2 regions of the Pseudoalteromonas sp. SG41-2 genome follow, and region 2 is predicted to be linked to the other one. Evidence: riboswitches for the same ligand, from Rfam matches in the RefSeq annotation. Region 2 holds a riboswitch; the other holds the start of a gene.
The links. Region 2 has a riboswitch for lysine ahead of lysC (lysine-sensitive aspartokinase 3). Riboswitches for the same ligand answer to the same signal wherever they lie in the genome.

Region 1: linked by a shared signal. The riboswitch ahead of dapA (4-hydroxy-tetrahydrodipicolinate synthase) and the one ahead of lysC (lysine-sensitive aspartokinase 3) in region 2 are both predicted to bind lysine.

What each region holds. Positions count from the first base shown of each region.
Region 1 covers NZ_JACJFK010000010.1:101,330-117,912, forward strand. The annotation lists gene H5186_RS09985 (phospholipase A) at 1-618, opposite strand, end outside; gene H5186_RS09990 (succinylglutamate desuccinylase/aspartoacylase family protein) at 904-2,025, opposite strand; gene H5186_RS09995 (PLP-dependent decarboxylase) at 2,031-3,236, opposite strand; gene H5186_RS10000 (2,3,4,5-tetrahydropyridine-2,6-dicarboxylate N-succinyltransferase) at 3,236-3,976, opposite strand; gene dapA (4-hydroxy-tetrahydrodipicolinate synthase) at 3,992-4,876, opposite strand; lysine riboswitch at 5,009-5,202, opposite strand; gene H5186_RS10010 (DNA-3-methyladenine glycosylase I) at 5,393-6,094, shown strand; gene H5186_RS10015 (YdiU family protein) at 6,103-7,518, shown strand; gene H5186_RS10020 (OmpA family protein) at 7,982-9,046, shown strand; gene acnB (bifunctional aconitate hydratase 2/2-methylisocitrate dehydratase) at 9,323-11,920, shown strand; gene H5186_RS10030 (leucine-rich repeat domain-containing protein) at 12,416-16,583, shown strand, end outside.
Region 2 covers NZ_JACJFK010000029.1:46,806-63,388, reverse strand. The annotation lists gene H5186_RS19205 (zinc-ribbon domain containing protein) at 1-336, opposite strand, end outside; gene H5186_RS19200 (biotin/lipoyl-containing protein) at 342-746, opposite strand; gene H5186_RS19195 (sodium-dependent transporter) at 884-2,206, opposite strand; gene H5186_RS19190 (4'-phosphopantetheinyl transferase superfamily protein) at 2,360-3,103, shown strand; gene lysC (lysine-sensitive aspartokinase 3) at 3,080-4,483, opposite strand; lysine riboswitch at 4,561-4,732, opposite strand; gene nhaD (sodium:proton antiporter NhaD) at 4,847-6,094, opposite strand; gene H5186_RS19175 (hypothetical protein) at 6,273-7,553, shown strand; gene H5186_RS19170 (condensin complex protein MksE) at 7,559-8,104, shown strand; gene H5186_RS19165 (ATPase) at 8,104-10,881, shown strand; gene H5186_RS19160 (DUF4136 domain-containing protein) at 11,051-11,596, shown strand; gene H5186_RS19155 (SMI1/KNR4 family protein) at 11,652-12,032, opposite strand; gene H5186_RS19150 (peptide-methionine (S)-S-oxide reductase) at 12,110-12,622, opposite strand; gene H5186_RS19145 (TonB-dependent siderophore receptor) at 12,826-14,682, shown strand; gene H5186_RS19140 (YkgJ family cysteine cluster protein) at 14,727-14,990, opposite strand; gene H5186_RS19135 (efflux RND transporter periplasmic adaptor subunit) at 15,117-16,289, shown strand; gene H5186_RS19130 (efflux RND transporter permease subunit) at 16,293-16,583, shown strand, end outside.

The DNA.
Region 1 (16,583 bases), on a different contig from region 2:
AATACCAAGGACTACTGCCATTTCGTCGCCCCATGGAACGTGCTTTTTATCTAAATAATTAACCCAAAAAATTTCAGGCTCATAGTTGGTCTCACGAAATGGTGAGGAACTTTCTTTGTTATAAAGCTGCCAATATGACTGTAATGTAAAGGCAAAAAATATAGCCTGGTCTTCATCAGAAAAATCATCGAAAATAGGTACCTTAATTGAAAGCTGATATTTTGCTTCTAAGTTATCGAGTGGTTCATCTTGTTTTTCACCGGTTAGTTCGTCATACGCTTCAAACGAGCTATTGTTTGGGTGGGATACATAAGAAACAGGTAAAATGTAGTTACGTTTGTGTGGGGTAATAACATTACGGTTTTCTTTACTTACTTCTTCGCGTGCTTGGCGCTTATCGAGTGCGGTAAGTTGTTTGCTTTCATCAAGTGATGAGCATTTTTCACGCAGTTGTGCTAGCGTCATCTCGCCAGCCCCGCCAATTGCCTCATTTAAAATACATTGCTTTACTAGCTCGACATCATCATCTTGCTCGTTGGTTTTTGCTGTTGATTCTGATTGTGCGAATGCAGAGCTTGATAATAGTGCAGTAAATAGGATCCCATAGTGCCAAGTCATTATTATTCCTTTGATAAAATCAAATAGAGAGTAGCTATTGTGTTTTTCGTAAATGAGAATAGGCTAATTTCAGTATCATAAAACGACTAAGATACCTATCCCATACATTTATCCAGCATTTACTTTAACTGAATATCAGTGAATTGTTACTGAACTTAGTTGATTGTGGCGCTTTTTGCCCATAAATACAAAGAAAAAGCGGCCGAAGCCGCTTGTTCAATGCACTTTTTCCAATTGGATAGTCGTGCTCTCACGCAATGAGAAGGGTTGAGCTTGATATAAAAATTAAAGCTCAAATACGTTAGTAAAGAATTTATATAGTTCGGTGCCTTGGTTTACGCTTGCTGAAGCAAAATGCAAAATCGCGATGGCGTCACAATCAAGTGTTAGGGTTTGTAATGGTTGCTCTGCTAGGTAGCGCTCCATTCGCAATACTCTAGCAATCGGCTCGCCAGCTTTGATATGGCCGCCAAGTGGCGCTATATACTCAACCATGCCGCCCATAGGTGCATAGTAAGCAAGGTAATCATTTAAATCACAGCCGTAGCGCTTCATTACTTTTGGCTGATAGGGGGCATCAACGAATACCTGCTTATGATTTAGGTAACTTAAAATACTATTAGCATCATCAAGGGCCGCAGTTAAATCGATTTTTTCTTGGCTGCCGAGTTCGACCGTAAAAGCTTCAACCTGCACTTTAAACTCACGCCCTTGTTGAGCTAATGCCTCGGTTAATTGCCACCATGGGCAAAAACTTGCTTCATCCATTGCTCCTGCAAAATCATTAGGGATGATTAATACATGAGGAATATTAAAGTAGTTGGCACTGGCCTTGGCATAATCTGGGCAATATAAATGCTGACTCGAAATGGGGCCTGTGTGTAAGTCGAGCACGATATCAGCTTGGTGTGCCAACTTTTGCAAGTTAAGTGCAATGCGTTTGCCTGTAGTTAGGCGATAAGCTGGACCGCTGAGTTGTTGGTCTACTTCATCAATCAGTGCGGCTTTAAACGCACTTTTTAAGGTTTGCTCATCGGCATCACTATATTGCTCAGCAAATTGGCTCGCGAGCTTACTATTACAGTGATACATGCGGTTCCAGTTGGTGCCGGTGATTGGATCAAAACGACCAAGGGTAAATTCCCCCGATTTTTGATTGCAACCAATTGGGTTCGCGTAAGGCACTAGGGTGATATCGCCTTTGAGTTCAAGGTGCTTAAGCTGCTCAAGTAATTGGTAAATAACCGCATTGCCTTGTACTTCTGCACCGTGCATATTAGCTTGCACATACACACTTGGCCCAGTGCCATCGCCTTTTAAACGATAGACAGGAATTGTGAGCGGTAGGCCGTTGGCAACTTCACCAACTACTATGTTTTCTTGGCTTATAGCTTTAGTCGTACTCATCTCAATTACCTTAAGTAGTAGCTGGCATCTTCAGCTGTGCGAATACAGTTAAGCTCGCCATTTTGTAATGTGTATTCAGCTGCTAGCTCATGACATAAAAAATACGGCATACTTTCGGTAAAGCCGTACGCGCCACATTGGCTAAACACCAACCAGTCTTGCTCATTTAAATCACTAGGTAATTGGTGTTCACCTAAGTAATCAAGTGCTGTACATAATGGCCCATATAAGCTCATAGTTTGGTATGCAGCAGTTGAGTCTCGTAATAATCGTGCTGGGAAATCTTGGCTGGTGACTGCAGGGCGCAATAAATGATTAATACCGCCGCTTAAGATCACTTGTTGTTGGGCATAGTTAAGTTTTCGCTCAACGACAGGCGTTGCGTAATGACCGCATTCGCCCACAGCATAACGGCCAAGCTCCATCCAGAGTTCTTGTACGCCTGCGGCATGTTTAATGTTAGCTAATGCATCAATGAGCGCATCCCAACTTAAGGTTGGTGCATCAAGAGTGTAAGGAATACCTAAACCACCGCCTAAGTCGAGTACTTTTAAGTGAATACCTAAGTCGTTGGCAAGCTTTGTTAACGGCGTAATCATTTGTGACCAAAGTTCAGCGAGTTTGTCGCTGCTAAGCATGTTGCCCCACTGAAAAATATGCAGGCCGTCAAAATTAAGCGCTGGGTAGTCGCTAGTATTTAGCGCTTGCCATTCATCGCAACTTAAACCAAATGGAGTAAGGCTATCGCCACCAAGTGGGTTTTTTTCCCCTTCAGGCCAGCGTAATTGCACTCGCAGTAATACCTGTAACTGACAGTTTTGTAAGCTTGCTTGCTCGTTAAGCCAGCGTACTTGATTAAGGCTTTCGGCAACAAAGGTACGTACGCCGCGCGCAATAAAGTGTTTAATTTGTTTTGGGCTTTTGGCAGGCCCTGTATTGAGCACGCGCTCGCTGTTAATACCTTGTGCCAGAACTTGCTCAAGTTCGCCTTTACTTGCTACATCAAAGTTAAAACCCACGTTATCTAAGCTTTGAATGACTTTAGATAATGGATTAGCTTTTACGGCATACCACAGTTTTACCTCAGTTTGCGCCACTAATCGCGTTAAGTGTGCGTTTAATGTATCAAGGTCGTAAATAAAAAATGGTGTATCAAGCGTAGTTGATAGCTCATCAATGGCGGTTTTAACTGGCGTGCTCAAAAAGCTCATTAACGTAAAACCTCTTCAAGCAGCAATGATGCATCACTTTGTTCATCACGGTATTTTACAATTAATGCACACGACATACTTAATCCTTGCTCGCGGGCCCAAGTATTAGAAGCTGGACGAGAGCCTGGAATAACAATCGCGTATTCAGGAATAGGCTCGCCTTTAGCCAGCTGGCGCTCATTAACACAGTCATAAACAGGAATAGTTGCTGATAAGCGTACACCTGGTGCGAGCACCGCGCCTTTTTTCACTACTACGCCTTCAACAATCACGCAACCTGCACCGATGAATGCATCGTCTTCTACCACCACCGGGCTTGCACCAATAGGTTCAAGTACACCGCCTAGTTGTACTGCAGCGCTTAAATGTACATTTTTACCTACTTGCGCACACGACCCCACTAACGCGTGGCTATCAACCATCGTGCCTTCGTCGATAAACGCACCAATGTTTACATATGCTGGTGGCATAATAATCGTGCCCTTAGCAACGTGTGCGCCACGGCGAACGCTTGAGCCACCAGGTACCATACGCACTCCAGCATCGGCTGCAAAACCTTGTGGTGCTAAATTGTGTTTATCAACAAAGCCACCTGGAAATTCGGTATTAGTGCCATTTTTAAACGCTTCTAAAATACCTTGTTTTACTGCAACGTTAGCATGCCATTGGCCGTTGTCGTCTTGTGTTGCTGCGCGCACAGCGCCCGATTCTAAATTATTTAGTAGTTCTAACCAGCTCATTATAAAAACCTGTATTTAATGCCAAGATAAAATGGTGTTGTTTGCGTTGTTAATACAATCAGTTTGCGTTAACTCAAGATGCGTCAAAGGTGGACGTAAGTACGGGCTGTTAATTCGCCCTTGTAAATGCATCAATACTTTGACGGGGATAGGGTTTGCGACAGCAAACAAGCTTTGAATGGCTTGTGACCAGTCGGCAAATAAATTGGGGTGTTGACCGCTGAGACTTCGTTTTACAAACTCATGGGTTTGCACAGGCCATGCATTAGCAGCCACAGAGACTAAACCTTTTGCGCCAGCCTGGGCAAAGTAAGGCATCAGTGCATCGTCACCGCTAAAAATAGCTAAATTAGGTGCGACTTTTCTAAAACCTTCAAATTTAGCAATGTCGCCACTGGCTTCTTTGAGTGCCCACAAGTTTTTATGGTCTTTCAAGTTGCTAATTACGGCCGATGGAATATCAACAGCACTGCGCCCTGGTACGTTATAAAGCATGCAAGGATGTTTACTGGTATTAAGTAAGCTTTCAAACCAATGTGTTTGGCCTACCACGCCGGGCTTAGCGTATAGGGGAGTGCCCAGTAAATAGCTATGAATGGGTAACTGATTACAGTATTCAACCCAGGCAAGTTGTTGCTTTAGATTTATACCGCCTACTGCAACCATCAGCGGTACTGTTGGCGTTAATTGGCACACGTGTTCAACAATCGCTTGTTGCTCTTTGAGTGTTAGTGCGAGGCCTTCGCCGGTGCTACCAAGTAATAAAATACCATTGTCAGCCACTTGCTGCTGTGCAACTAACTGATCAAGAGTGGCATAGTCGACTTCACCAGCGTCAGTAAATGGCGTGACGAGTGCCGTCCACAAAGGGTAGTCATTTAAATTGAAGTTATTGATCATCTCTCACGAACTTATAAGTGATTCGAGGAGTTAATAAGCTTTTATGATTGGAGCCACATTAACGTCGTTCGAACTAATAATTCGAAGAGCGAATGGGCTTAATATAATAGGGCGCTATGGCCTTATTACGCTAAGACCAGAAGCTCTCCACCAAATATTTTAACAGCCAAGCTGTTATTGGTGACAGTCGCTGGGATTCAACCCAGTCGCCCGAAGTAAAACTTCACAAAAAGTGTTACTTCTCGGCGTTAATTCCCCTCACGTATGATCACTGGAGTATGTGCTCCTCACATACGTTACCTGAATAACGCACCTCTTCTAGCCCATGGTGTAAGTTTTATCGTTTAAAACTCAAACCTTTAATAGGGGTAATGCGAAAGATTAAAGCATTTTAGCCGTCTAGGTGTCAAGGCTGGATATTTTTAAGTTTATTTTTAGCTGCAATGTGCTCCTGACATTTTTTTACAACGTAAATAGCGTTACAGTAAGCGTAATAACAAGCAGTGGTAGTGAGTAATGGAAAAATTTCAAGATATATATCAACGAGCGGCACAGCGAAAAGGTAGCGAAGTAATGTTACAGCAATTACTTGTTGCCCCTCAAAATGCAAAGCAATTAACTGCTTTACCTGATGATGCATGGCTTGAAGAGTTTACCCGCAAAATTTTTCAAAGTGGTTTTTATTGGTCAGTGATCAACAATAAATGGCCAGGTTTTCGGGAAGTATTTTGGGATTTTAGTGTGGCTAAATTATTAATGATGCCGCCAGATATGCTTGAGCAAAAAGCCACCGATGAGCGAATCGTTCGTAACTTTAAAAAAGTGCAAACGATCCCAGAAAATGCGTATATGATCCATGAAGTGGCAAGTGAACATGGCAGTTTTAGTCAGTTTATTGCAGATTGGCCGAGCGACGATATTATTGGTTTGTGGGGGTATTTAAAAAAGCATGGGGCGCGTTTAGGTGGTAACACCGGCCCTTATGCATTGCGAACCTTAGGGAAAGATACTTTTTTATTATCGCGTGATGTAGAAAGTTATCTCCGTGCTCATAAAATAATTGATGGCGGTTTACAAACTAAAAAGTCACTTGCCAGCGCTCAACATTTTTTTAATGAATTGCAGCAACAAAGCGGATTAAGCCTACAAGAGCTCAGTCTGTTAGTTGCATACAGCGTGGGCGATAATCGCGTTGGTATACAAACAACCCAAGCTTAAGGAATACTATGAAATTAGTTGCTCGTTACACCCAGATTGCTGATGATTTTGCTGTGGCTGATCAGCCAAGTGCTGTTATTGCTCCAAACTTACTGCTGTGGAACGATACGTTAGCTAGGCAGCTTAATATTGAGGTTGTCACATCAGAACGTGCGGTAATTTTTTCTGGTAATCTTAATAACAGCGATGTTGCTGCTGTGGCATTAGGTTACTCAGGGCATCAATTTGGACATTTTTCACCGCGTTTAGGTGATGGGCGAGCACATTTATTAGGGGCTGTCACTGATCAGCAGCAACAGCTTTGGGACATTCAACTCAAAGGTTCTGGTGCTACGCCATTTTCACGTGGAGGTGATGGCCGTTGTGCAATCGGTCCTGCGGTACGTGAATATATAATGAGTGAGGCAATGCACGGGCTTGGCATAGCGACGACACGTTGTTTGGCAGTTGTTGCCAGTGGTGAAACAGTTTACCGTCAACCACCACAACAAGGAGCCATTGTTACCCGCGTTGCTAGTAGTCATATACGTGTCGGTTCGTTTCAGTATTTAGCTGCGCAAGGTGACGTTACTGGTTTAAAAGCCTTAGCTGATTTAGCTATTGAGCGTCATTATCCTGAGATAAAGTCTACGGGCTCTGCGCGTTATTTGGCATTTTTAAGTGCGGTAATTGAAAAGCAAGTTAGCCTGATTGTTAGCTGGATGCGCGTTGGTTTTATTCATGGAGTAATGAATACTGATAATACGCTCGTCAGTGGTGAGACCATCGATTATGGCCCTTGTGCAATGATGAATCAGTTTGATTTTGATACTGTATTTAGTTCTATTGATCGCCAAGGTCGCTATGCTTTTGGCAATCAACCTAATATTGCTAATTGGAATTGTGCACGTTTAGCTGAAAGTTTAATTCCTTTAATTAGCGATGACGAAGAGCTGGCTGTTGAGCTATTAAGCCCATTAATAAATGGTTTTGCTGAGCAGTTTCATCAAGCCTTTACACAGATGTGGGCGAAAAAGTTGGGCTTTGATGGTCATCAAGATGGCGATGCTGAATTAGTATCCGAGTTATTAACTTTACTGAAAACCCATCAGCTTGATTACACCAATACTTTTGACTCCTTAACAGAATCATTGCAAGGTCAGACTGCCATTCCGAGTGACTTGGCTGGTTGGTCTATTAAGTGGTTAGCCAGAACAAATACGCAAAGCTATCAGCTGATGCGCCAAGCCAACCCACGCTTGATCCCGCGTAATCATATTGTTGAAAGCATAATACAGCAGTATGAAAGTACTGGTGAAAGCAGCATGTTAGATGAATATTTAACGGCCTTGAGGTCGCCTTACCAATTGTTGGCAAGCCCTGCATTTTGGTACTCCCCGCCTGTTGATGGGGATACTAATTACCAAACATTCTGCGGAACATAATAACGCAGTGCTGATTGTTAGGCGTATTGTTCGTAAATTGAGCGACGATTAATGAATTGATGTGACTTATACATCCAGATCTTTAGTTAAAAGCTGTTATTTATTAATAATTATAAGAAATAAATATGCTTAACTACTTGTTGATTTAAAATTAACCAATATAATGCACTCATTAGCTTAAGCATTTAAATTATTAAAGCCAAAGATATTAGAAACGTTGTGGCTGAAATTGCAGTGATAGCAACTACAATGCTGACAATCGATAGATGTGCAAGTTAGGTAAAGTTTTTTATCTGAACTATAATGTAGGGCGCTTTATTTTAATAAATAGTTAAATTGCAAAATATGCATTTAAATATTTTCGTTAAGTAATGATTAACTAAAGATACGGTACTCTATGGTTAAACTTATTGAGCTAGGGTCTCTTAGCTACAATTTTAATTGTGAAAATGGGAAGGAAACAATGAAATTAAAATCACTTACTATTGCTTTAGCACTAGCTGCAACTAGCGCTTCAAGTTTCGCTGCTGAAAAAGAAGGTTTCTTTATCGGTGCTTTTGGCGATTATTACGATGCTTCATGGGAAAATGTCCGTGGAAGCGCAGGTACCAACGTTGATGATTCAACTGGTTGGGGTGCAGAAATTGGTTATCGTTTTAACGATTACTGGAGTGCACGTCTAGAATATGCTGATATGGATTTTGACATTTCAAATGCAAATCCTGCCATGAACGCAACAAGCATGGACGGCGACCGTTTAGGTATTGATGGTCTTTATCACATCAACGGCGGTCCTTTCTATGGTATTTTCGGTCTTAAGAAAATCGATATTACAGAAAACCTAACTTTTGCTAATCTAGGTGCTGGTTACCAACATTATTTCACTGATAATTTCGCATTTAATGCTGAAACATCTATTTATCAAGGTCTTGACCGTGGTTACACAGATGTAGGTGCTAAACTTGGTCTTAGCTATTTATTTGGCAAGCAAAGTTCAGCTGCTGAGCCAGTTAAAGCTGCTCCAGCTCCAGCTACAGTAGTACCTGTAGCAGTTGCCCCGGTAGATAGCGATGGTGATAACATCCCTGATGCAGATGACCAATGTGCAAACACACCAATGACAGATGCTGTTGATGGTACAGGTTGTACTTTATATGAAGACCGTGAAGTAACTAAAAGCTTGTTAGTAACATTCCCTAACAACGCCTCAAAAGTTGCTGGTAAATATGACAGCGGTATTGACCAAGTTGCTAGCTTCTTAAAAGAGCATACAGACACAACAGTATTACTTGAAGGTCATTCTTCAGCTGTTGGTAAAGCTGAGTATAACAAGTGGTTATCGAAAAAGCGTGCTGATGCAGTTGCTGCTAAGCTAATTGCTGATGGCATTGCTGAAGATCGTATTACTACTGTTGGTCTAGGCGAAGAGCGTCTTAAAAATACAGACAACACACCTGCTGCACACGCGGAAAACCGTCGTGTAGAAGCACACCTTAAGTCAATTGAGCGCGTGAAAGTTAAGCGTTAATAGCATTTGATTTATTAAAAACCCAGCAAGATGCTGGGTTTTTTTATGCCTAAAAAATAGCAATGATTCGCAGTTAATTAACATTCATGTGAATGGTTTTTTCCTAATTGGTTATTCACAGTATTTATAATGAGTATAGAATTTTGCTTGATTGCACGGATTTTCATCTATATTTAAAAGCTTTATAATTAATCGTCAGAATACTATAAGTATTGAGTAATTTTTCGCGAGAATGTGTATTACTGAATACTTTCACGTCACCAAGAGGGCAATATTGTGCTAGAAGATTATCGTAAACACGTAGAAGAACGTGCCGCGTTAGGTATCGTACCAGCGCCATTGGATGCTCAGCAAACGGCTGATCTTATCGAGCTAGTTAAAACACCACCTGCAGGTGAAGAAGAGTTTATTTTAGACTTATTAGTAAATCGCGTGCCGCCAGGTGTGGATGACGCAGCTTACATCAAAGCTGGCTTTTTAGCCGCAGTTGCTAAAGGTGAGGCAACTTCACCACTAATTTCAAAAGAAAAAGCAGCTGAACTATTAGGCACAATGCTTGGCGGTTACAACATCGCCCCCATGATTGAGCTACTTGACGAAGAAGCGCTTGCGCCAATCGTTGTTAAAGGTCTTGCAAATACGTTATTAATGTTTGATGCATTTTATGACGTTGAAGAAAAAGCAAAAGCGGGTAATGAATACGCTAAGCAAATTATTGAATCTTGGGCTGCTGCAGAATGGTTTACCAATAAACCTGCGGTTGCTGAAAAAATCTCAGTTACGGTATTCAAAGTAACAGGCGAAACAAATACTGATGATTTATCACCAGCGCCAGACGCCTGGTCACGTCCTGATATTCCATTGCATGCTTTAGCAATGCTAAAAATTGAACGTGACGGTATTACACCTGATAAAGCTGGTGAAGTTGGTCCAATTACACAACTTGAAGAACTAAAAACGAAAGGCTTACCACTTGCCTACGTAGGTGATGTTGTTGGTACTGGCTCTTCTCGTAAGTCAGCAACTAACTCTGTACTTTGGTTTATGGGCGATGATATCCCGTTTGTACCAAACAAGCGTGTTGGCGGTGTATGTTTAGGTAATAAAATTGCGCCAATCTTCTTCAACACAATGGAAGATTCAGGCGCATTACCAATCGAATTAAATGTTGATGAACTTAACATGGGTGAGCAAATCGATATCTTCCCTTACGAAGGTGTTGTTAAGCGTCACGGTACTGATGAAATTATTTCTACTTTTGAACTTAAATCTGAGGTAATTTTAGATGAAGTTCGTGCTGGTGGTCGTATCCCACTAATCATTGGTCGTGGTTTAACTGACAAAGCGCGTACATCTCTTGGCTTGGGTGCAACAGATGTATTTAAAGTACCAACAGCAACAGAAGTTTCTGATAAAGGCTTCACACTAGCGCAAAAAATGGTTGGTAAAGCATGTAATGTTGCTGGTATTCGCCCAGGTCAATACTGTGAGCCTAAAATGACAACTGTTGGTTCGCAAGATACAACCGGTCCTATGACGCGTGATGAACTTAAAGATTTAGCCTGTTTAGGTTTCTCTGCAGATTTAACAATGCAGTCTTTCTGTCATACATCAGCTTACCCTAAACCTATTGATGTAAATACTCACCATACGCTTCCTGATTTCATCATGAACCGTGGCGGTGTTTCACTTCGCCCAGGTGACGGTATTATCCACTCATGGTTAAACCGCATGTTATTACCAGATACCGTCGGTACTGGTGGTGATTCACATACACGTTTCCCATTAGGTATTTCATTCCCAGCTGGGTCGGGTGCAGTAGCATTCGCAGCAGCAACTGGTGTAATGCCACTTGATATGCCTGAATCAATTTTAGTCCGTTTTAAAGGCGAAATGCAGCCTGGTATCACATTACGTGACCTAGTACATGCAATCCCTTACTACGGTATTAAGCAAGGCTTATTAACCGTTGAGAAAAAAGGAAAAATTAACGAATTCTCTGGTCGTGTACTAGAAATTGAAGGCGTTGAGCACCTAACTGTTGAGCAAGCATTTGAATTATCTGATGCATCTGCAGAGCGTTCGGCGGCAGGTTGTACTGTTAAGTTATCTAAAGAATCTATTTCTGAATACCTAGAATCAAACATTGTGATGCTGAAGTGGATGATCTCTGAAGGTTACGGTGATGTACGTACGATTGAACGTCGTGTTACAGCAATGCAAGAGTGGTTAGCTAACCCAGAACTTATGGAAGCTGATAAAGACGCTGAGTACGCTCATATAGTTGATATCGATTTAGCCGAAATTAAAGAGCCAGTTCTTTGTGCACCAAATGATCCAGATGATGCGCGTCTTCTTTCTGATGTTGCAGGCGAGAAAATTGATGAAGTATTCATCGGCTCTTGTATGACTAACATTGGTCACTTCCGTGCTGCTGGTAAGTTGCTTGATGGCTTTAAAGGTCAATTACCGACTCAGCTTTGGGTTGCTCCACCAACTAAGATGGATAAAGACCAACTTACAGAAGAAGGTTATTACGGTATTTTTGGTCGTGTTGGCGCACGTATCGAAACTCCAGGTTGTTCACTATGTATGGGTAACCAAGCACGTGTTGCAGATCAAGCAACAGTTGTGTCTACCTCTACACGTAATTTCCCGAACCGTTTAGGTAATGGCGCAAACGTATTTTTAGCTTCATCTGAACTTGCTGCAATCGCTGCAATTTTAGGTAGGTTACCAACATCTGCTGAGTATCAAGAATATGCTGCGAAGATCAATGCAACAGCATCAGATACATACCGTTACTTGAACTTCCATCGCATGCCTGCTTACACTAAAAAAGCAGACAACGTGATTATTCAACAAGCTGTTTAAAAGTCTACTTGTTGCAAAAAAACCCACAATATGTGGGTTTTTGTTAAGCCTTTGTTCATTTTCACTTGACGAAAAGTTTTCTTAGTCTAGAATCTTACCAATAAAAAATTAACATATGTTATTAGTTGCCATGGAAAAGGCGATAACTTCCTTCATGCTATTAAAATAATCAATCAGCAATGAAAGGCACCATCGTAAACTCCTTAGCTAATTTCAATTTCATTTACCACATCAAATTACGCAGCATCAATATCTTTAGTGTACGAAAGAATAATTAGCCTATGAGAATCAGGGGATTGGGAGATTTAATAACTTGAGAATGATGATTCGAGCTTGAGGCTTCTGAGGTGTAATTCTTAAAGTATAAATATAAAAAGTTATAAGAACCGAAAACAAAATTTTAAAGCCACATTAAGCTAAGGCTTTTTTAAATTATTAAAGGGAAATGATTTAAACACAGCTCCCTCAATAGCATCCATTTAAAAGGGGAATAAAATGGGTTTTTTTGAAATAAAGCTACGCATAGGCTTACTAGCCAGTGCGCTATTTTTAACTGGCTGTGGAGGCGGAGGTGATGATAGCGGTAGTACAACGCCAAAACCTGTTGACCCAGTTAACCAAGGCCCAATAGTTACACTAACGGCTGCAGATGAACAAATAGAACAAGAAACATTCACTCTTAAAGCGACAGCAAATGATACTGATGGTGAAATTTCGTCATATAGTTGGAGCCACGATGCGAGCTTTGACTTTATCAGTGATGGTCTTTCCAGTGCTGAAGTGAGCTTTACTTCCCCCGATATCAGTGAAGACATTACGGTTAATTTTACTGTAACGGTTACTGATAATGATGGTGCTTCAGCATCATCCTCTCAAGCGGTGCTCATCAAGCGTAAAGTATCCAATGTAACCATAACAGGGCTTGTTACTGATGAGCCAATTGCAAATGCTGAACTTGAAATTGTTGTTGGTGGTGAATCGTTCCAGGTTCAAGCAAATGATAGTGGTCGTTATACAGCGGTTTTAAATATCGATGAGTCATCAACTAAAAAGTTGGTAAGAGTAAAAGCGAAAGGACTAGATGCCTTAAACCCAGGTGTTGAGTTTGTATCGCAGCTAAGTTCAGTTGAAAAGCTTTTAGCACAAGCGGGCGAGGATAATACGCTTGATAGTAATGATAATTTTAGTGTCAATATCACTAATGTTACCACTGCTGAATTTGCACTTTTAACACGTGATGGTACAGAGCCTGCGAGTGAAGAAGAGCTTAATAGCGCACTGTTAAATGTTGATGCGGATGAGAAGATTCAGCTAGCAACACTTATTAAGATTGTTGTTGATAATCCAGATTATCAATTACCTGAAGGTATTAATAGCACGCTGGAGCTTGTTGCGAATGAACAAGTCGCGAAGCAGTTTGAAGAAGAAGTGATAGAGAAAGATCCTGAAATCATCGAAAAAACCAAAAAAGAAATTAAAGAAGATGATGCTCTCGTAACCGGCGCAACAGGTACGCTCGAGGGTAATTATATTATTAACTCACCTCGTTATCATACCAATACAGCATTCCACCTTAGCTTAAGGGCTGATGGAAGCGGGCAGTTTAGCTCTAATACCAGTAGTGCGATCTCTTGGGCTGAAAATGCAGGCGTTTATACATTAGACTTTGCTGAAAAAGTTACGATTTATCAAAATTCAGATGCAGAAAGTTCAGAGTCTGTAGTTTTAACTGGATTCAGCTTTACTGTATTGGCTGAAAACGATGTGTTTAGAACCATCGAAGTGACGCGTTCAACAGAGCGAACGGTTGTTAATAGCAACAGCGGTTCAGTTACAATGACGACTGAAGATGATGAAACATATACGACGAATCTAATATATAAAAATAAAACCATTTCATTATTAGCTGAACAGCTGGTAGGTGAGTGGGCACTTCATGTACAAGATAATGATTTTTATACTAGCTACGATCCCAACCTACCTGAAACCCTGCAATTTTATGCTGACGGTACAGGCGTTGTTGATAGTAGCGAAGCGTTTACTTGGCAGCTAAACAGCCATAGCTTAATTGTTAACTATGATGACGGCGGCGAAACAGGGCAGCTAGAGCTTTGGTTTACAAAAGCATTAAGTGGCGGCTATCAATTAGTTGGTCTTGATACGAGCTTTGATAAGCCGAGTGACACCCTAACGGGGCTATTAATCAAAAAACAAGCGGTATCGACTACGAATGATGATTTAATTGGTCGTTGGCATGGCTTTATCGGCACATCTCAATCGTATGATTTAAATATTTTTAGCGATGGCACAATGATGATCGGCCTAGGCATCACTGATTGGCAGGGGCATTTAAATGATGGTCAGTTTACACGTAAGCGTTTTATTTATAACAATGAAATTGTTACGTCATGTGAAGGCTTTGGTGCAAGTTGCTACCTTGAAAGTGAAATGATTCATGAGTTCATCAGTATTGTTGGTAACCTGTATTACATTAAGCGCACTCTAAATTACTATTTACCAAATGGTGAGATTAGGTCTCAAAGCGGTGCAATATTAGTTTATGAATACAGCAAAGACTTAACCTACAGCGCATTCACCGAAGAGCTATTAGAGAATTACACAGAGTTTTATTCAGCAGATGGCCAAACAGATAGAATTTATACTGAATATGACGAAAACGGTAACGTAATATACGTTGTTGAATTAGAGGGGCAGACTTACACCGGCGCAACCTTTAATGACGGTGTATTAAGTTATGACCGAAATGGTGAAACGTGGCATCTTGAGCTTGTTTCATCAGATACCGGCAGCATTGTAGTTTGCCATTATCAAGATGGTGGCACGTGTAATGCTGCGTCACAAATTACTTACTTACCAAAGCGCCCTAAAGTTACCCTTAGCGCTAACTCAAGTGGCAATGGTGAAATTTCACCCGCATCACAAGCGTCATTTTTGTATCAAAAAGTTGGGTTTGAAATCATTCCTGACGACGGTTTCGTTTTAGACGTAATTGAAGGCTGCGATGGCTATATTGAAGGTAATCACTACATTGCATTTGCAAGTAACACTGATTGTGAAATTACAGCAACCTTTAAAGAGCAACAGCAAACAGTTGGTAGCTTCATTATTGGTAATCAAGATCTGTATTATGCAAGTGCTTATACTGTAGATCTTAATGAAGATAATACCGGCTATTTAACCTACAACGGTAAAGTTGATATTACTTGGCAAGAGGATAAGCAAGGTGTGATTGAAATCACCCCACAGCAAGCGTTTATTCTTAATGAATATCAAAATATAGAATACCCAGAGGGTTTTCCACTTGAAGTTAATTTTAAAGATATTGCTACAAGCCTGAGATTAAAACCATTACCAGAGAAAGGAATTAACTGGTATGAGTTAGATCGAGTAATCGAACAATATAAAGATGATGTGTTAGTTGATGAATACACAACTTCTTATGAAGTGAGTAAAACATCACTCGATCAACGTTTAGCTATTACAACCGATGATATCGCAGGACAATGGTCAGTTGACTTGGTCGGGGAAAAGACTGTTAATAAAGTAAATTTTAATCTTGATGGGTCTGGTGTATCTCATAATATAAGTGACTTATCCGAAGAGAATTTCACTTGGCAAATAGTTGATAACTCTATAGCGCTTTTCTTTCCTGAAGATAACGGAACTGAATCATTTTATATCACTAAAGGTTTAAATGTTGGTTACCAGCTTGTTACTCAAGGTATTTTTGACGGTGAGCATTATACAGATTCAGGCATCATGGTGCGTCGTAATGAACAACCAATTAGTGCAGATAACTTTGCTGGTCGTCACCAGTTTAGAGATGGTCATGACCTAGACACCCATTGGGGGGAAATACAAGTTTATGATGATGGAGAGGTTTTCTTTACTTTTGACACAAGCTCTTTTCAAGGAGGGTTTGAAGGTGGACATTTAAAACGTGATCGATATTCTGAATACGTTGATGGCATCTATCAGAGAGTTGATTGGTGCGATGTTTCTTTAGATACATGCACACTTGATGGGGAGTTTATATATACCCTAGTTGCTGTTGATGGTCAGCGTTATTTTATAGAGCGGACGCTTAGCGGTGCCGTAAATGGTGGAGACACTACAGCACATTTATATATACATGATTACACACCTTCAACAGATGTCGCTCATTTCGAAGAACATAACTTAGTTTTTAGCCTTTATCAAAATGATAGTAATGGTATTGCTCGCTGGGCTGTTACCTATGGTTACTATGATGAAGTGCTAAATAAGCAACACTATATTTTCCAGATTGACGACACTGAACCTGTATATGTTGAGCTAGTTGATGGAAAGTTAGAGTTAACCCTCGACGGTCAAGATACTGTTATTGAATTAATTGATAACAACCGCCGTAATGTTACTTTCTGTAAGTACTTAAAAGGTAATAGCTGCTTAGAGCAAGATAAAGTTTACTTATCGTTTGATTTACCTATGCATACAATCACAGTTAATGGTGATGGTAATGGCTCATTAGCTGTAGGAGATGATAGTAATGTTGCTCATGGCTCAAATTGGTCGACATCTATTGAGCCAAATTCAGGTTATGAGCTTAATAGTATTTCAGGTTGTGACGGCTATGAAGATGGCAGTGATTATAGAATCCCTT
Region 2 (16,583 bases):
CCGGTTTATTGCACGGGTTTTCTTTCTGCATTCAAAGCACTTGATCGCATGTGCATCAATCCAAAACTTTAATTCTTCAAACCAATATTGCTGCTCTTTAGCAAAAAATATAAACGCTCTATGGCAATCTACACATTGCTCTTCTATATCAACATAGAGTTGCCTTGGATATAAACTGTCACATTGTTTTTCGATAACTGCGGGGATTGCCGTCTCAGGGAAGTAATGAACACTTGAATATCGCCAAAAGGCATTCTCGATTTCTTGCTTTGTATAACTATTACCAGAGAGGATTGGCTCGCTGCCATATCTTGGGTGGTTTACATAATTGGTCATCTTAGCTATTTACCCAGCACAAAAAGGATGGCTAAAGCGCCGACTGCTAGAGCAATAATTAAACTTTTATTTAGTTTACTCAACCAAGGAGAAACAATAACGTCATTTTCTGAGTCGTTTACTCGCGGTTGAGGCTGTTGAGCTGTTGGTCTTGCTGGCAGTTCGCTGTCTGCAAGCTGCTGCAAAGTCATTACAACCTGTTCAGGATTAACATGGTCGCCATTTGCAATCGTTATATTCTCAATAATGCCACTGCAGTCGGCCATTATTTCTAAAACAACTTTTTCAGTTTCAACATCAAATAACACATCACCGGCATAAACGAGTTGGCCTTCACTAACATAAAGTTTAGCGATATCCGCTGTGTTTATTGAGTCTGGAAGCGTGGGGACTTTAACATCTATGTTCATAATTCCTCCCTGGATATAATACCAATCGACTTAAATATTTAACCATTTATCTGTCGCTATAAATGGTCAGTAACTTAAAACGATTGGTACAACACTATATATTAACAATTAAAACTAAAAAACTGAAAGCTAAATTATCAACCAAACGCGACATTAGCGAACACGGCGGTCATCAGTATCGGACACACATAACGTATGTACTGAGCAAACCAATAACGCATGCCACTTGCAGCCTCATTTAATTGATTACCACGGCGCCACAACCACCCTACAGTGATAAAGTAAAATAAGCCCATAAGCGGTAATTGATACTGAGTCAGTACCATGATCACTAAACCAAATAGCCAATCAAAATTGAAAATAATCAACGATGACGCGGCTAAAACCGTTAAGCTCACTAAAAACGTCGCTTTTTTACGCTCTACTTGATGGTTTTCAACTAAAAAAGCCACTGGAATTTCAGTGGATGAAATAGTCGATGTGAGCGATGCAATCGACATAAGTACAAAAAACAGTAAACCAACCAATAAGCCAATTTCGCCCATAGTATTAAATAACTGCGGTAGAATTGCGAAAATTAGTTGCCCTTCTCCCACTAATTTTCCATCACTAAATACTTGCACGCCATTGTGCTGCGCCACGTAAATTGCAGGAATAATTAATAAACCCGCTAAAAAGGCAACCCCTGTATCAAGTAACGCTACCGACGCGGTTAACCGCGGCAAATTAGCATCAGGCTGCAAGTACGAGCCATAAATCATCATACAACCGACACCCAGTGACAGTGAAAAGAACGCCTGTCCCATTGCCGCAATAATTAAACCTGGGTCGAGTATTTGGCTAAAGTCTGGCACTAAATACGCAGCAAAGCCTTCACTTGCGCCATCAAGCGTGGCTATATAAGCAATTAGCACAACGAGTAACACCAATAGCATCGGCATTAACCGTCGCGACCATGTTTCTATGCCAGATTTAACACCTTTGAGAATAATACTCGCAGTGAGGATCAGCATCAGTGGTGTAAATACAAAATTACGCGCCATCGAATCCGTGTGTAAAAACGCACTGACGGTGGTAAATCCAAAAAAGCTAGCAATGGGTTCAAGGGCATAAGCAAGCATCCAACCTGCAACAATTGAGTAAAAGCTCAGCATCACAATCGCACCGGCTAAACCTAAATAACCAGCAGCAGCGCCTACTTGCGGTGCTTGCTCTTGCCATGCTTGTCTAAGTGCTTTAACCGGATTAGCTTGCGCTTTATGACCTAAGTACAACTCAGTGTATAAAGCTGGCAAGGCTAAAAAAAAGATAACTATAAAATAGACTAGTAAAAACGCGCCGCCGCCATGATTTGCCGCTTGCGTGGGAAATCCCCAAATATTACCTAATCCAACTGCAGCGCCAGAAGCTGCTAAAACAAAGCCAAGGCGGCTTTGAAAACCATCACGCAATTGTGCCATACATCTACAAATCTGTTATTATTTTTCATTATTGTGAATTAAACCATATTTAACTCTCACAGAGTAATAAATTTGCCTTGGCTTAATTAACCAGCGCACAACCGCACAAAATATAAACATGTTTGTTCTTTTATCACTTTAATTGTGGATTTTATGCCTGCATTATTTTTTCAACAGCAACTCGTTATCACCAAACACAGCGTGCAGCCGTTCAATGCGAAAACTATTTTATTATTTGATGCCCAGCAGTTAAATGTTGATGAATTCGATTTAAACGCACTATTAAGCCCATTTGAACTGACGGTGATCACCCGTAGAAAAAGTTACAAAGCCAAGCAAGAATATTTAGCCACTCGGCTACTGCTTAAGTATTTGGTAAAACAAACGATGCCACAATTTCGTGATCTAGCAAATAACCATATTAGCTCTGAATTTGACCAGCAAAGCAGTAAATTACTGCTACATATAACTGACAGTGACACTGTATTGCGTAGTTGTTTATCCCACTCTAATGGTTTTGTGGGTGCTGCATTAAATGTAGAACGAATTGAATTTGGTTTTGATATTGAAAAAATAAACCTGAAGCGCCCATTTGCAAAGCTCGCTAAGCATTTTTATCATCTTGATGAGGTAAATTTAATAACGCAAGATCAGCAAAGTGCAGAACGATTTTTTAGAATATGGACCTTAAAAGAAGCACTTGCCAAAGCCACCAGCCAACCAATTGCAAAATTACTCAGCCCCAATGTATTTACTGAACTTGAGCGAGCAAATTTAACAGCGCTGAGTTGTCAATATCATGAGTTTGATATCAGTGTGGTAAGTGACAAGAGCACTGACTGGCAGTGCTCTGTGGTAAATTCTACCGCCCAATTACGCGGCGTTTTGAACTTCTAATAAACGGCTGTGGATCGCTTGCACAACAAAGTCTGACTCGCTCTGCTCCACTAAAAAGCACAGGTTATGTTTACTTGCGCCATGACAAATTAAGCGAATATTAAAATCGCTTAATACATTCATTAAGTTAATTTCTTGCTGACGTAATTGAATTTGTGAACCAATTAATGCCACTAAGGTTAAGTTGTTCTCAACCGACACGTGGCAAAACTCCGCTAACTTATCAAGGCATTCTTGATCAAGCTCAGGACGCGAGGCATTTGGCGCATTATCTAAAGTAATTGCAACACTTATCTCTGAGGTAGTTACCAAATCAACCGAGATATTAAACTCACTTAAAATTGTAAACACGTGAGCTAAAAAGCCACTAGCCAAAAGCATTTCGGGGCTTTTTAAGGTTAACAATATTTGATTTTTACGCTGCGTGACAGCACGAATTCCGGGGATTTGTGATTTCTCACGTTCGATCCAGGTACCACCACGTTCAGGCTCACGGCTAGAACCAACAAACACACTAATATGGCTGCGGCTCGCAGGTAAGATAGTTGCCGGATGTAATACTTTCGCCCCAAAGGTAGCCATTTCGGCCGCTTCATCAAAACTTAAACGCGCAATCGGCGTAGCCTTAGCACATAAGCGCGGATCGGTGCTAAAAATGCCCACTACATCAGTCCAAATGTGCACGCTTTTAGCGTTTATGGCTTCGGCCAGTAATGCCGCACTGTAATCTGAACCACCACGACCAAGTGTGGTAGTTTGACCATGTGCGTCGCTGCCTATAAAGCCTTGAGTTACAATAACCTGTTCAGCTAATAACGGAATTAAATGCTCTTTTGCGGCCATTGCTGTTGCAGCTACATCTGGGGTTGCTTTAGAAAACTGGCTGTCGGTTTTTAATACCTGTCGCACATCAAAACGCACCGCATTTAAGCCATTTAAACGCAGTACCTGAGTAAATAAATAGGATGATAAACGCTCACCAAAGCTCAATAACTCATCATGTTGTTGCTTTGATTTTAGTGGTTCACTGGCAAGTGACTTAAAAGCTTTAATGGTTTCATCAAAGCCATGAGCTAAATCAGCATCCAATGACAGCTCATTTAAAATAGCTTCTTGAATAGCAATAACGCCAGCAATATTCTCATTGCGCTCTTCTGCTGATAAATCTTTTTTACATAAGGTCACAAGGTGATTAGTCACTCCTGCGCTGGCACTAACGGCCACTACTCGTACGTTGTTATCGGCTACAATAATTTCACTGCAACGGCTCATCGCTTCAAAGTTAGCCACACTGGTGCCACCGAACTTTGCGACTACGTAGTCTGATTTTTGATTTTGTGCTGACTGTTGCAAGTTAGTTGCAGCTAATTGGGTATTCATGTCGTCTCCTTTTGTGGCATTCATACCACGATAAAACAAGAAGAACTTGGCAAGGGGGTGCTCGATAAGAAAAGTCCACTGCCAGAAGCTCTCCACCTAATTGGTGACAGTTTTGAGGATTCAGCCCCATAAACCGAAAAACCACTGTGACGTCCAGTTGCTTTCCTCGGCGAGTACTTCCCTCCTTAATGATTACAGGCATACGTCGCCTAACATTAAGTACCTAAGTACCGCACCTCTTCTGAATGTTAGATTAATTACGTAAATTATTAGCAATTAAATAACAAAACCCGCTATTAAGCGGGCTTTGAAAGTTATCGTTTAGACGTCTAGCTGTCAAGTTGTTTTAAATAATAAAAGCAATTAAATAAAACTACCTGCTAAATACGATCCCATATAACCAATTGTATAAGCGATTAATAAATACACCGACATACGTAAATAACTCATGAAGGTAAGCGCTTTTACTTTACTCATAGCGATAATACCGGCAGCCGAGCCAATAATAAGCATGGACCCACCCACTCCAGTTGCATACGTAAACGACAACCATTGTTGTGGACTCATCACTATTTCAGCTTTAAGTAACGCAGCCGTTAGTGGTACGTTGTCAACCGCAGCTGATAATATACCCATTAAATAATTAGCGTATTGTGCTGGCATTAACTCGTAAAGATGAGTGAACTTACTGAGCATACCGACTTCTTTCAGAGCGCCTACAAGTAATAATACGCCAACGAAGAACAGTAAGGTGTCGTATTCTATTTCGCGAATATAATCGATGATTTTTTTATTCACATCTTTTTTGCGCATTAAAAATTGCGCTACTAAAAACATCAACGACAAACCAAATAAGAAAGTTAACAAAGGCGGCACATGATAAAGCACGCTTAACGTTAATGTCCCGACAATCGTTGATAAGAAAATCACTGCAATAGTGATATCTGTTTTCTCAATGCGACGGTCCTCTTGTTTGGTAAACTCAACTTGGCCGTTGAGTCCAAATGACAGCATAATGGCCAATAGCGCCACGCTAAATAACGCAGGCACAACCAACAATAGCAAGTGACCAATGGTAACTTTGTCATCAAGGAAAATCATCAAGGTAGTAACATCACCGGTAATTAACGACACTCCGCCCGAGTTCACACTAAAGATGATAAGCGTAGCGTATTTAATTAGCTTTTTCGGATCGAGTTTTAACGACATCACCACCGCAAGGGAAATTAATGTGGCTGTGATATTGTCTGAAATCGACGAAAATAAGAAGGAGAACCCGCCAATCAAAAACATCAGTTTGCGTTCGCTAATAGCACTGGGCATTATCTTATGCACAATATTTTGGATAAAACCTTTGGAGTTCAAATAGGCTACAAAGGTCATTGCAGCCATTAAAAACAACCAGAGTGTGGCAATCTCTAAAATATTGTGGTCAAGTTGATGTTGTACGTTTTCGGGGCTTTGCCCGTGAAGCGGCGAGATAAATAAGATAATCCAGCATAAAGTACCAAAGAAAAGCGTGGTTTTGGCCTTGTTTACATGGATAATATCCTCTATAACGATGAGCACGAATGCTAGCGTTATCAGGGTTAGGATAATTGCAGTTACCATGGTGTTTGAACAACCTTTATAAAAATGTAAAAATTGTATGTTATGAGCCGCAGGACGACACGGCGCGCAGTCTAGCACCAAAGAATGTGTAAAACTATTGTCAATTTGCTTTTCTACGACTAATCGCTGAGGCCTAACAAGCCGGCTTTACAAGATAAATTAGGATTTTTGGAGTTTTATGATCCCAGCTAAAAAGTTGCTAAATACCCTAACAGAGCACTGGGGAATGTTAGAGCTGCTATTTAAACGTTTTAAAATGGCTGATTTCAGCCTAAAAGACGTGCAAAATGCGATCAAACAAAAACAACCTACGTGGTCAAATGAGCGCATTTACAAAGAAACCAACCGCCTTTTAAACCAAGATATTATTATTCCCTTGGCTAAATCGTCACAACTTGAAATTAACCGTGCAATTGCAGATTTTGCCACTTTTTTATTGCAGGAAGAACATTTAGGCTTGGCGCAAGAAATTAGCGTGCTGGTTGAAGATTTAGCCCGTTTGGGTAACCGTTTAGACAATGCCGGTAGTATTGAAGACTACGACGAGATGCGCCGTTTTAGCCGTATTATGGATGATCGGGTGCGTAAAATAATGAAACTATTTGCCCACAACGAAAATGCCATTTTAAATATTGTTGAACAAGCAAAAGCTAATAATGCGTTGCAATCATTACAAAAGCGTTATCAAGCGGTGATTGAAGCGTTCGATGAATACATTGAACCAATGCTTGAAATGGTCGATATTCGTGGCGATTTTCATGCTTGTTTTAATACCATCGAAACACAAATCAGTACGCAAATCGAATATATTGAACGCAGCGGTAAAGCTTATCAAGATAAACGCATGCTTGAACGATTACGTACCCGAATTTTAGAAATGCATTTAGTTGGTCGCGAAAGCCTGCGTAAAAGTGCCGATATGCTAATGCCACTGCGTGAAGAGTTGCGCCGTAATAATATGATCACTCGTCAAGCAGCTAAAGTACTTGGTTTAGTACGTAAAAATGGCGTTGATAATATGCTCAGCGCCGTACAACCACATTTTGTCTCTGACACGCAGCGGTTCTCATTGGGGCAACAGCGCCATATGGTCGCTTATATGGCTGCACTTGTTGAGTTTGAACACAGTGAATACGAACTTCCTGATCAACAAGATGTGCCTGCTTTTGTTACGCCCAATATTCCAGATTACAATAATGTTAAAGCAAACTTTAAAAAACGCTTCAATGCTAAACGTAAAAAGCCACAACCATTATTGACCTTTTTAGAGAAAAGCTACCCAGACCTTGAAGCCGACGAAATGCTGTTTTTATATCAAAAGCTGGTAAGTGACAGCGATATTGAAATCAATCAAAGTGATGAAAAAATGCGCGTGAAAATTGCCGGGCAACATTTTTCTCTTTTCCCTTTTAATTCTAAGCCTGTTGACTCTCAGCAAACACCAACAGTGGATGAGTAACCGTTATGACACAGATAAATTTAGATGAACTTAGTCATCTACAAGCAATTAATAAAAAATTAGTCACCGGCTATCACATTAGCGAACAAGACACCGTAATGTGGCAAGAGCTTGATCAACAAATTGATCATTACCGCGCATTATTCAGCGCCCTTGGCCACGATTTACAACATGACAGCCGTGGTTTTTATTACTTTGCCAGTGATGAAAGTACACCCAATATGGGGAAAATTTCCCGCGCGATTGCCTTAACCATTTATATCTTAATTGAGCACTATGCAAACTCAGGTAAAGACCCAATGCGTGCCTTATTTGATGAAGTGAATGATTTAGAACTGATGCAAACTTTAGTGCAAATGAACAAGCACTTATTTGATCAACTCGAAATTTTTTCAGGATCAGACCTACGTAAAGACGTGTACTTACGCATGATTCGACTTGGCCTTGCCCGTGAAGTAGAAGGCGGCTTTATGCTGCAAGCACCTATCTACCGTTATATTGATGCCTTAATGGAAGTAAACGAAGAAACCTATATTGGAGAGGACGAATAATGAAAAACCTATACGGCCTCAGTAAGCTGGCATTATTAAACACCGCCGGTTATGCCAAATGTGTGATCCCGCTTGATAAAAGCAGCTCAATTTGTGCACCAAATAACACCGGTAAAAGCTCGGTGATCAATGCTCTGCAATTTCCGCTTATTAATGATTTACGCCTAACAGAATGGGACGGTCATGATTTAGACGAAACCCGTAAATTTTATTTTTCGTCAGATCAATCCTATATTTTACTCGAAGCCGACCTACCCCATGGCCCGGTGGTGATTGGTGTAGCTGGGCTTGGTAAAATTGCCGGTTACGCACATCAGTTTTTTTGTTACCAAGGCAAGCTTGATCTTGAGCAGTATACTCAAGGTAAAACCATCATTAAGTTCACTAAACTGTTTAATCATTTAAAAGAGCAAGGCTTTAACCCTATTGAGCTTAAAGCGCAAGAGCTCAACGCACTATTAACGGGTGGTGCCACGCCATTTGATGGCGACATTAACTTAAAGATGATCCCGCTTAACAACGTGCAAGATTCGGCAATTTATAAAGAAATTTTCCGCCGTATTTTGAACCTGCATAAATTAGGCGCTGCCGACGTAAAGCGCTTTATGTTACGCGTATTTGAACGCCACATGTCAAACTCAAAGGTCGATTTTTATGAAGTATGGCGTCGCTCCTTTGATAAAGTAAACCGCGCAAAACGTGAGCTAAAAGCACTCGAGTCGATGCAAGAGCCTATCTGCGCCCTTGAATCAATGCTTGAAAACCAAACCGTACTCAAAGGTAAATTAGCCGCATACGCCCCCAAAATTGACCAAGCATTAATCGATTTTGATAGCTACCAAGAGGCGCAATTGAGCGAGCTTAATGTTGCCCTTGAAGACATTGAACACGAAAAGCACGAGTTTGAACAAAAACAACAACTTTATGTACAACAATCGCGCGATATTGAACGCAGGCAAACACAAATAGAGCAATGGTTTTTAGACTTTGGTGCTCTAAAATCTGAATTTGAATTGGTTAACATGGCAACCTTAAAAGTAAGCCTTGGTCAATTAAAGCAAGATTACGAGTCACTATCGCATTCTATCAACAGTGCACAAGGGCAAAGCCTGCATACTCTTGATTACCGTATTAGTGAAACACAAAAGCAGATCAAAAGCTTAAAGCTACAGCTTAAAAATCTTGAGTTTAATTTATTTACCCGTATGCGCGAGGATTTATCACTTAAAGAAGTTGAAGAGATCTCGCGTATTCTAAACCCTGACATTCTGTCATTTGCCACCACCAGTAATGGTGATATAGATATCACTGATGAAGATGCCTTTGGTGCATTTTTAGAGCAATTATCAGATAACGTGAAAGGCGGCGTGCTTACCCTGCCAGGCGCGACCATCAAGCTGAAAAAACTCTCACCGGTGCAGATGCAAAGCGGTGAAAATAAAGAGCAACTTACTGCGCAACTCAGCGCCCTAGAACAGTCACTCAATGAATTTAAGCAACAGCGTGATGTGGCCGCCAATGTGGCCGACAAACAAAAAGAAAAAGATGCCTTATACGATGAACTCATGGCAGCAGAAAGCGCACTTAAACGCTTTGAACAATTCCAGGTTATGCTGCAATCTATTGATGCACAAACACTCTTAAAAGAGCAATTATTGGCTGAACGCGAGCAAGTTGATAGCTACTTACAAGATATTCAAAATAACAGCGGTTCAATTAGTGATCGACGCTCGATTATTAAATCGAAAAAAGATTTAATTTCACGCCAAGCCGAGCGCCTACGCCAAGTGAAATCTGAACGAATTGACCACACGCTGGATTTATATAGCGGTAAAGTCACCCCGTATATGATTGATGTGCAAATTGACTTTGATAATCTCAGTGACTTAGTTCATCACTTTAATAAAGATTGCCAAGAGCTGCGTAATTTTGATATCAACGTTCGTAATACCTATTTGCATATTTACAATGCCGGTATTACCAAATTTGATAACGAAAATGACGAGTTTAGTAAATACCAGAAATTGATTGGCGCGTTCCATAATATTGATAACGAACGTGATGCGGTTGAACGCCAAGCCCGGGTTGCACTCACAGAAGTAGCCGCGACGATTAAGGGACTGCGTGAAGATTTAGACAGACTGCGCCGTGAAATGAACAGCTTCAATAAAGGCATTAGTCAGCATCGTATTTCAAACTTACAAGCATTTAAAATTAACGTGATACCACGCAAAATGTTGGTTGATAGTATTGATACCATTATCAGTACCTCAAATCAGTTTGAACAAGGTGATACGCTGGATTTACTCAGCCAAGAACCCTACAGTGAAAGTGCTGTCAACGAAGCAAAAGATCACTTAATTAAACTTGCCTCTGATAAAGCCGGTTTAACCCTTACTGACTTATTTGATATTCGCTTTGAAGTAGTAAACCGTGCAGGCGAAACCGAGCATTTTGAAAAAATTGATTCGGCTGGCTCAAACGGTACGCGTATCACCATAAAATTATTATGCGGTATGTTGTTTATCCGCTACTTATTAAGCGACCAAGAGCAAAACTTATACCGCATCCCGATTTATATTGATGAAGCGGCCGATATCGATCCGCAAAATCAAAAAGCAATTATAGAAACCGCACTCAGCTTTGGCTTTGTGCCAATATTTGCCTCGGTGAAACCACAAATTAGCTGTGATTATATTGTGCCAATTCGCTCCGTTAAAGACGGCGCCCAGAACTGGGTAGATGAAAAGGATTGGATAGAAGTAGAGCATGAATAAGACAATAGCCACGTTTGTGTAAATTAATGCATCATTCAGTCAAGGACGACTAGACTGATCAACATCTACTTTGTACACAAATTACAGGTAAAAAATAACATTTCCTTGAATTAATTCTATGTTATGTTATCAAACGAATAGTAATTAAATTTGCCAAGGAGCAAACTCCATGAAAAATATACTAATTGCAGCTGCTGTATTACTACTAGCAGCGTGTGCAAAAACGCCTGATATTGACTACGACAAATCTGTGGACTTTGGTAACTACAAAACGTTTGCTTGGTTTCCACAAGCAACCTTGGCTGACGCTGGTAACTATCAAATCAGCCCATTGATGGAAAAACGTGTGCGTGAAGCGGTAAATGCACAATTACAAGCAAACGGTATGACACCTGCCGATGAAGCATCAGCAGATGTGTTAATTAACTATCATGCCTCTGTTGATACTAAAGTTGACGTTGATACATTTAATGTAGGTTACGGTGCACGTTGGAACTACTGGGGCATGGGTTATAACACGCAAACAACAACCCATGAATATGATGTGGGCACTTTAGTGATTGATGTTGTTGACCGTGCCTCTAACCAGCTTGTTTGGCGTGGTGCTCGTGAAGGTCGCCTTCAGAAGAAACAAACACCTGAAGAGCGTAACAAAGCAGTGCAAGAAGCCGTTGCAACAATTTTAAGTGGTTTTCCACCAGAAAAACTAAAATAACACTTTAAATTAGCATTCAAAAAAGCTCACTATTTAGTGAGCTTTTTTGTAAGTCTTATGCCTCTTTTAGCACATTCGCCACAAATTCTGTGAACGAATTGGCTATAGGACTAGTAAAGCTAGCATTGTATACATTGCTTGTATCGGGTCTAATATAAATAGTACCATCTATATCGTTTGAAAAGACCATAAGAAACCCATATCTAAAATGTTCAGTGTGCTTATTTTGTTCGTAAATATCTAAACGTTTTATCTCAGGGTTAATCCCATAAATAGGCTCATCAAATATTTCTGCATAATTTAAGTTTACCAGATAATCAAAAAAATCTTTTGGTAAATCAATATTTAATCTTGCTTCTAGCTCATAAACTTTTTTTCTTGCTTGGCCTTGGCCAACTACACTAGAATGATCTTTCAACATTTCTACTAGATTCATAAGTCCTTCTTATAATTAATTATACATAGCATTTTTTATGAAAGTTAAACTATGCAGGTTTATTAAATTAGTAAATGCTAATCCGCCTTATATTTATGCAGTAAATCTAGCGGTATATGGCAGTAATCATCTGGATGATTAGTTAGTCGGTCTTGGTGCTCAGCATCACTGGGGACATAATTTGTTAGCGGTTTAACCTGTACAGCTATTTTGTCGGCATCATCTCGTTGGCTGATATAATCGCTTGCTAACGTTAAGTGACTTTGCTCTTCACTATAAATAGCCGTGCGGTATTTTTCACCCACATCATCACCTTGCTTATTAATACTGTATGGGTCAATAATTTCAAAGAAATAATCAATTAGTTTATTAACCGTGACAGCATCAGTATCAAAAATGACTTTGACACACTCTGCATAACCATCGTACTCACTTTGTGTATTATCACTTGTACCATTAGCCCGCCCTGCTTCTGTAATAACTACTCCGGGTAAGTGCTTCATAAACTCTTGCACGCCCCACAAACACCCTCCCGCAAAATAAATAGTTTGCTGGCGAGCATAAAAGTTAGCTGGTTGTTTTTCATTCATAGAGGGACCTAATATATTTAACAAGCAAAGACAGTGTAATGCTTTCATTTTAAGAATGATCATCAAATGCAGTTTTTTCGAATTAATGTACAATAGCGCCAAAAATCGTGACTGTTTAATTTTGCTATTTTATCACGCTATAAAAAAGTGTTACGACTTTAATTTTTAGCGCAATCGCACATAAAGAATATGAGAAAAACAACATGAACCGTACCTCGCACCTTATTATACCCGCAGTACTTGCCAGCATATCCAGTGTTGCTTATGCGGCAGATGACTCTGAAGAATCGACAACCATTGAGCAAATAACAATCGAGGCATCCCCTACAGCAAATACGTTACCAGTAGGTACCTTTGACTCACCTATATCAAATTTAGAGTATGACCCTCGTGTTGATTTGCAATCGCGTAACATGGCAGAAGCACAAGCTGATGTTACTATTCGTGGCGGTATCTTTGAAAACACCGGTTTTAGAGTCGGCAGTGCAACTTTACTCGATCCGCAATCAGGCCATTATTTTGCAGAAATTCCTATTGCACCGCAAATGCTCACTGGCGCAAGTGTATTGACCGGTGCTGATAATGCACTTTACGGTGTAAATAGCTCAGTAGGTACTGTGTCGTTTGGTTGGAAGCCAATTACCACTGGTGGCAGTGTATCTGTAGGAGTCGGCACTAACGACTTTAATTTACAGAGTGTTCATGCTGGTAAAAGTATCCCTTTAGATACAATCGCCGATTGGCGCCTAGGTTTTGAAGGTGAATATTCTCATTCACAAAGCGATGGCTCTATTGATTTTGGCGATCATGATTTTAATCGCGCTACTGCTCGTGTGCAATTAACGAGTGCAGATTCACAAACTGATTTATTTTTTGGCTCACAAGAGAAATTTTTTGGCTGGCCGAACCTCTATACCCCATTTGGCGTGAATGAAACAGAAGACTTAGAAACGCAACTGTTAATGCTTAACCATAAACAAAGTTATGCAACAAACAGTGAGTTTGAAGTATCAGCTTATTATCGAAAAAATAACGACCATTATATTTACTCTCGTGAAAACCCAAGCGCGTTTGAAGCTTTTCACGAAACAGAAGTTAAATCATTCGCCATCTCCGGGCGACATGCTCAAAACGATGTGTTCTCACTAAACTACTCAGCACAATTTATTGAAGATTCCATTGAATCAACCACGCTTGAGAATAACTTTACTTCGCGTAACTATTATAAAATCAGTGTATTGCCAGAATACACTATGGCTCTTGAGAACAATCAGCAGCTAACAGTGCGTTTAGGCGCAGCCTTCGATGATACCAACCGCGATGACTCACAATTATCGCTGATAGGTGATATCACATTCAATACAATTAATAGTAACGCCACTGAGCGGACATTTTATTTATCCTACGCTGAGGCCAGTCAAGTTGCAGGTTATACTGCTATTGGTGGCAATGACTCTGGTGGATTGTTTAGAAGTAATTATAACCTTGAGCGTGAAACCACCAAAAACTTAGAACTGGGTTTATTACTAGAACAACAAAGTTGGCAGCTTAATTCGGCTATTTTTTACCGCCAAGATAATAACTTAACTGACTGGACATTTAGCTTTGATTCAACCTCAGCGCGTTTTGCCGAACCGGTTGATATTGATACCGCTGGCCTTGAATTTTTAGCCACTAAGCAATTTGAAAATACTGAAATTATAGCCAGTTACACCTACCTCCATAAATCAGAAACCTATGGCTCGCCAGATGTCGATGCAAGCTTTTATGCCTTAAACTTCCCTGATCACCGTTTAACTCTTGGTGCTGTATGGAGCCCGACGGATATATTAGAGTTTCGGATTGATAATGAATGGCGTAAACAGCATAAAAATGCGCTGCGACGCTCTGATGATGAAGCCTTGTTTACTCAGCTGACGTTAAAAGTAACGCCACCGATACTGCAAAACTTCTTTATTACTTTAGCAGCAGATAACCTTTGGGATGAATCGTTTGAGGAAATTCCAGGCACACCTGGGCGCGGTGAGCAATACACACTAACTGCAACTTATAGCTGGTAAATAAAAAATATGTATAAAAACCGCATTTTTAAGATGCGGTTTTTTTATGTCATTTGTTCAAGCTCGGTAATTAATTGCAGCGCTTGCGCATTCGTTGTTCCACACACATCAATCGTCGCACTAAAATCACTGCATACTTTTGGCCGCCTTTCATCACCAAATAACTTACATAAATTGTTGTTATCTAACTGAATGCAGCGCTCTCCTGCTTTTTTGCCATTAGGCATCCCCGGAATCGGTGAGCTAATACTTGGTGCGATACAACAAGCCCCACACCCGAGTCGACACGCCATTGGTGATGTATTCATCTTTGCCCCTTTTGTAATCTATTTCGCTAATTTGTTAATTGTGTAATGACTTGTTACATCTTAATACGCCTTGTAAACACTTTATTCATTATAATTGCTGTGTCACCTAATTATGAGGAAAGCCCTGTGGCTACTAAAAAACAAATAATTCTACCTATTGCCGTATTAGTCGCCGGTGTAGGTCTTGCGGTTGCGTTTTCAGCAATGAAACAACCGCCAGAAGAAAAGCCAGCACAAGATACACGCCCTCTGGTATCAGTTAGCGCAGTTCACCTTGATGCAATTACGCTAGACGTAAAATCGTATGGTGTAGTAAAAGCAAAAGATCACACCCCACTGGTTGCGCAAGTAAGCGGTCAAGTGGTATTTGTCTCTGAGCAATTTGTGCAAGGTGGATTTGTCAAACAAGGCGATATTCTAGCACGAATAGATCCAAATGATTATGAAGCTGCGTTAATTGAAGCCCAAGCAGGCATGGCGCAAGCCAGCTCTGATCTAGAAATTGAGCGAGCGCAAGCTCATGTAGCACAGGCAGAGTGGGATCGAATAAAAGACGATTCAAATCAAATGATCCCATCTCAATTATATTTACGCAAACCACAATTAGCCGAAAAACTAGCGCGTTACCGTGCAGCACAGGCATCTGAAAAACGCGCAAAACGTAATTTAGAGCGCACATACATAAAAGCGCCTTATGATGCGATTATTTCTGAACGTGCAATTAGTTTAGGCAGCGTAGTTAATCCTGGAAGCCAATTTGGCGCTCTCAGTTCAACCTTAGTGGCTGAAATTCGCCTTCCTGTGGCAGATAAAGAATTACAATACCTAATCGATAGCGGTATCGGCGCGAATGTAACACTCAGTGCAGACTATGCTGGTAAGCCAACTACTTGGCAGGCAAAAATTGTCCGCAGCGAAGGTGTTATTGATCAAAAAAGTCGTATGAGCTATTTAGTGGCGCAAGTTAATACACCTTATGCCAGTGAGCAACCGCTGCGCTTTGGCTCTTATATCAATGCGACCATTTCTGGCCGCGAGCTTGATAATGCGATTATCGTTCCTCATCACTTAGTGAAAAACGGTAAAATAGTGGTAATGAATGATGATTTAACTCTTTCGTTCAAATCTCTTAATATTATTAGAGAGCAAAATGGCATGGTCATCGCTTCACAAGGCTTAAATGATGGTGAGCAATTGATCACCTCGGCTTTAGATTTCCCAACCGAAGGCATGCAAGTAAAGCTAAATGACTCTGATAAACCTGCAGCTGCAACTCAACTTGCACTGAAAGAGGAATAGAGCATGACCATCCATAGCGAAAAAGGCTTAATTGCCTGGTTTGCTCGCAACCCTGTTGCAGCAAACCTATTAATGATTTTTATTTTAGTGGGTGGTATTTTAACCGCGTTTTCTATTCGCAAACAAATGTTCCCACAATTTGAAAATAACTGGATCAGCGTCCAAGCTGTCTACCCAGGTGCTGCCCCACAAGAAGTAGAAGAAGGCATCACCATCAAGGTAGAAGAAGCTCTCGAAGGCCTAGAGGGTATTAAACGGAAGATTACTTATTCAAACCGCGGTTATTCTCAAGCG